Regions from separate parts of the Bacillus basilensis genome, predicted to be linked through region 1. Evidence: a T-box and tRNA genes for the amino acid it is inferred to sense, from the RefSeq annotation. Region 1 holds a T-box; the other holds one or more tRNA genes.
What was found. A T-box is a leader RNA that pairs with one kind of tRNA and senses whether it is charged. The one in region 1 lies ahead of tyrS (tyrosine--tRNA ligase), so its partner is inferred to be a tRNA-Tyr.

Region 1 (2,437 bases):
TTATCAAATCGATTTCTTTATATATGCAGCAAAATTTTATCCCGCGGCATTTATCGTTATGCTAATTAGTTTACTTTATATGCTCATATTAATTCTTTATATTCTATTTAAAAGAAAAGATCCGGCGATTTAAATCCATACATAAAAAAACCCGAATCATAAACTTTTCAGCCTACAATTCGGGGTACTATTTGTTTTATATTCGTTTCTAATTAGTAACGAATTAAGAAATATTTCTTTTTACCGCGGCGAATGATTGTGAATTTACCTTCGATGCGGTCATTTTCTGTTACAACGTAGTCTAATGCTTGTGTACGCTCACCGTTTACGTAGATTGCGCCGTTCGTTACATCTTCACGTGCTTGACGTTTTGATGGAGAGATTTTGCTTTCCACAAGTAAGTCGATTAATACTGTATCTTCTGCAGTACGTTCTACAGATGGTACATCTTTGAATCCTTGCTCGATTTCGCTTGCAGTCAATTCTGCTACAGAACCACTGAATAATGCAGCTGAAATTTTAATTGCTTGCTCTAATGCTTCTTCACCGTGAACAAGTTTTGTCATTTCAGAACCTAATGCTTTTTGTGCTACACGTTTTTCTGGCGCTTCAGCTACTTGCTTTTCAAGCTCAAGAATTTCTTCATGAGATAAGAATGTGAAGTATTTTAAGTATTTAACAACATCACGGTCATCTGTGTTAATCCAGAATTGGTAGAACTCGTAAGGAGTTGTTTTTTCTGGATCTAACCAAATTGCGCCGCCTTCTGTTTTACCAAACTTCGTACCGTCAGATTTAGTAACAAGTGGAATTGTTAAACCAAATGCTTTCGCATCTTCTTCTGATTTACGGATTAATTCAAGACCAGCTGTAATGTTACCCCATTGGTCACTACCACCGATTTGTAGGCGGCAATTATGGTGTTGGTATAAGTTTAAGAAGTCGTATGATTGTAAAATCATGTAACTAAACTCAGTGAATGAAATACCAGTCTCTAAACGAGATGCTACTGTATCTTTTGCTAACATATAGTTTAAACCGAAGTTTTTACCGATATCGCGTAAGAATGAAATTACATCTAAGTTACCAAGCCAGTCATAGTTATTAGCCATTGTTGCTGGGTTGTCCACGTTTTCAAACTCTAAGAAGTTTGAAAGTTGGTTTTTAATGCTTTCTGTGTAGTAAGCAACTGTATCTTTCGTATTTAATGTACGCTCTGCTTTTTTACCACTTGGATCACCGATCATACCAGTACCACCGCCAACAAGTGCGATTGGTTGGTGACCAGCTAATTGGAAACGACGTAACATTAATACTGGTAACATATGACCGATGTGTAAGCTATCCGCTGTCGGGTCGAAACCACAGTATAATTTAACGCTTTCTTTTTCTAGTAATTGCTCAAGGCCCTCAGCATCTGTTTGCTGATTAATTAGACCGCGAAATTCAAGATCTTGTAAAATACCCATATCCTACATACTCTCCTTTAAGTTCATTACTGGCGTGAAGGTTGAAAACATAAAAAAATCGCCCCTTCAAATAAGGGACGATTTTGATTATCGCGTTACCACCCTAGTTGCAGACCAAAAAAGCCTACCACCTTATTTACATAACGGCTTAGCACCGTCTTTTCCCTTTTGAATACAATTCAATCGAAAAAAGATGCTCTAGGGGCGTAATTCGCGATCATCTATGTGCTGATTTCCACCGACCATCAGCTCTCTAAAACAGGGAAATGATCACTACTTCTCCCTTTCCACGCTCAATTATTCATATACTTTTCTTTATACCATCATTTATATAGGCGTGTCAAATAGAGGTGGAATTTCTCACCTTGCCAATCCTTTACAACGTCGCAAAGAGTATCGTAATAAGAGAAAGAATCGGAACTCCAACTAGCAACGATACATGAAACAAAACTGATAAATCATTTCCTATCGTCGCCTCCACAGGATCTTTCGCCGGAGAACCAAGAAATCCGATTAATCGATCGAAGCGACTTACCGTTTTTGGAAAGTCCGGTACTTCTACATGGTCACTATCTAAATGCTGTTTTAATTTATATTCACTCTTAAAGGGATTTTCGCTCAATTTCATCCACCTCCAGCAATTGTTTCAATTTCTTTATCCCGTTATGAAGTCTCGATTTCACTGTTCCAATCGGAATGTTTAATATTTCTGCAATCTCTTTTTGCTGCATATCATGATAATAAGAAAGGATCAGGACCGCTCTTTGCTCTTCAGGAACTTTCAAAATCGCGTCCCTTACTGTGAGCCGATCTTCGTGAGAAAATTCTTTTTCCGGAATCGGCACTAAAAACGGCAAAAGCGTACGCCACTTTTTTCTCCTATTTAATTTATTAATCATAAGACGATAACCGATTTGAAATAAATACGTTTTTATTTTTCCTTTTTCAGGCTCATACATATGTTTCTT
Region 2 (2,437 bases), on a different contig from region 1:
GTAGGCTGCGTACAACTGGTGGACGTTATCTATTGAAGAGTCACAATATTGAACTGAATTATCGATATTACGAAATGTATGGGGAAGAAGAATTAGTCGGGATCGTTAAACATGAACTTTGTCATTATCACTTGCATATTACAGGAAGAGGATATAAGCACCGAGATAGGGATTTTCGCGAACTGTTAAAAGAAGTCGGTGCCCCCCGTTTTTGTAAACGAATGATGAATGAAGAGAAGGGAAAAAAGATTTATATGTATGAATGTATGGAGTGTTTGCTTCAATATGTAAGAAGACGTCAAATTAATACAAAAAGATATGTCTGCGGAAAGTGTAAAGGAAAACTAATTCTGATAAAGAAAATATCTTGACAGTGAAAACGCAATCCAGTATATTATAAACATGTCACGTTTGTACAAGATGTTGTGAAAAAACATCTTGACTTACAATGAGAAATTTTATAAGATACAAATTGTCTTCATTATTCCGCAGTAGCTCAGTGGTAGAGCTATCGGCTGTTAACCGATCGGTCGTAGGTTCGAGTCCTACCTGCGGAGCCATACAGAGAAGTACCCAAGTGGCTCAAGGGGCTCCCCTGCTAAGGGAGTAGATCGCGAACGCGGTGCGAGGGTTCGAATCCCTTCTTCTCTGCCATACATATTGGCCCGTTGGTCAAGTGGTTAAGACACCGCCCTTTCACGGCGGTAACACGGGTTCGAATCCCGTACGGGTCACCACTTCGGAGGATTAGCTCAGCTGGGAGAGCACCTGCCTTACAAGCAGGGGGTCGGCGGTTCGATCCCGTCATCCTCCACCATATAAACTATATGAATAATATTATCGCGGGGTGGAGCAGCACGGTAGCTCGTCGGGCTCATAACCCGAAGGTCGCAGGTTCAAATCCTGTCCCCGCAACCAAATGGTCCCGTGGTGTAGTGGTTAACATGCCTGCCTGTCACGCAGGAGATCGCCGGTTCGACCCCGGTCGGGACCGCCATTTTAATAAGGCTCGGTAGCTCAGTCGGTAGAGCAGAGGACTGAAAATCCTCGTGTCGGCGGTTCGATTCCGTCCCGAGCCACCATTTACTTTAATAAAATACGCCGGCTTAGCTCAATTGGTAGAGCAACTGACTTGTAATCAGTAGGTTGGGGGTTCAAGTCCTCTAGCCGGCACCATGTAAGTTTCGGAGGGGTAGCGAAGTGGCTAAACGCGGCGGACTGTAAATCCGCTCCTTCGGGTTCGGCAGTTCGAATCTGCCCCCCTCCACCATTTACATAGGGGCATAGTTTAAAGGTAGAACTGAGGTCTCCAAAACCTCCAGTGTGGGTTCGATTCCTACTGCCCCTGCCAAATATATTTACACAACATGGCGGTTGTGGCGAAGTGGTTAACGCACCGGATTGTGGCTCCGGCATTCGTGGGTTCGATTCCCATCAGTCGCCCCATTTTTATTTTTAAAATTATAAATAATCTAATTGATACTTACATATAATTAAGTAAGAATTCGATGGGCTATAGCCAAGCGGTAAGGCAACGGACTTTGACTCCGTCATGCGCTGGTTCGAATCCAGCTAGCCCAGCCATTTTTGCGGAAGTAGTTCAGTGGTAGAATACAACCTTGCCAAGGTTGGGGTCGCGGGTTCGAATCCCGTCTTCCGCTCCAATGAAATTTAATATGGCGGCATAGCCAAGTGGTAAGGCAGAGGTCTGCAAAACCTTTATCACCGGTTCAAATCCGGTTGCCGCCTTTTCTTTTGTGCCGATGTGGCGGAATTGGCAGACGCGCACGACTCAAAATCGTGTTCCTTCGGGAGTGTCGGTTCGACCCCGACCATCGGTATCATGAACGGCGTAACATCAAGGCTCTACACTAATTGTGTAGAGTTTTTTGTATTTTCTTCACACGACAAAATAAGCACAAAAAGTGAGTAAACGTAGAACATTATTAACAGAAGATGGTAACCATTGATGAAGAAGCATTGAATTTATTTTATACTGGTTGCCAACTTTGAAATTTAAGACCTCACACAATAAAATGAAGCGTTTATTTGAACGACTGAACGTTAAAAATTGATCCACCTTATTTACTTTTCAAAAGATAAGTATAAAATTTTTCTCGATCAAAGCACATACTATACAGTTGGAGTAAACTGTGAAACACTAAAAGGATAAAAACTAACAGTCGTTTTTATCCCTTTATAAAGAATTGCTCCAACCTGGTGACATGAAGTTAAATCCGACACCACCAGTAGATATTAGCACATGATCAGCTGGTAATTTTGTAATTTCTAAAAACTTCTTTTCAAATTCTTCTCTGTTGTACTTGTACATAGTTGAGTGACACGACCACATTTGCGTTGAAGTACTCAACCAGTCCCCTAATTCCTTTAATTCAGGAAACGACTCAAATTGAATTGGTTCATCTAATTCCATGAA

Region 2: it encodes a tRNA-Tyr, which carries the amino acid that the T-box ahead of tyrS (tyrosine--tRNA ligase) is inferred to sense. The anticodon was not compared.

Annotation. Positions count from the first base shown of each region.
Region 1 is NZ_JBNTQO010000012.1:112,537-114,973, forward strand. It holds gene ACQVV1_RS20655 (YjdJ family protein) at 1-133, shown strand, start outside; gene tyrS (tyrosine--tRNA ligase) at 213-1,469, opposite strand; T-box leader at 1,540-1,768, opposite strand; gene ACQVV1_RS20665 (hypothetical protein) at 1,846-2,091, opposite strand; gene ACQVV1_RS20670 (RNA polymerase sigma factor) at 2,072-2,437, opposite strand, start outside.
Region 2 is NZ_JBNTQO010000006.1:200,136-202,572, reverse strand. It holds gene ACQVV1_RS15130 (SprT family protein) at 1-371, shown strand, start outside; tRNA gene ACQVV1_RS15125 (tRNA-Asn) at 486-560, shown strand; tRNA gene ACQVV1_RS15120 (tRNA-Ser) at 564-654, shown strand; tRNA gene ACQVV1_RS15115 (tRNA-Glu) at 663-737, shown strand; tRNA gene ACQVV1_RS15110 (tRNA-Val) at 742-817, shown strand; tRNA gene ACQVV1_RS15105 (tRNA-Met) at 842-918, shown strand; tRNA gene ACQVV1_RS15100 (tRNA-Asp) at 922-997, shown strand; tRNA gene ACQVV1_RS15095 (tRNA-Phe) at 1,007-1,082, shown strand; tRNA gene ACQVV1_RS15090 (tRNA-Thr) at 1,101-1,176, shown strand; tRNA gene ACQVV1_RS15085 (tRNA-Tyr) at 1,187-1,270, shown strand; tRNA gene ACQVV1_RS15080 (tRNA-Trp) at 1,278-1,351, shown strand; tRNA gene ACQVV1_RS15075 (tRNA-His) at 1,371-1,446, shown strand; tRNA gene ACQVV1_RS15070 (tRNA-Gln) at 1,510-1,584, shown strand; tRNA gene ACQVV1_RS15065 (tRNA-Gly) at 1,590-1,664, shown strand; tRNA gene ACQVV1_RS15060 (tRNA-Cys) at 1,679-1,749, shown strand; tRNA gene ACQVV1_RS15055 (tRNA-Leu) at 1,760-1,841, shown strand; gene ACQVV1_RS15050 (DUF3884 family protein) at 2,198-2,437, opposite strand, start outside.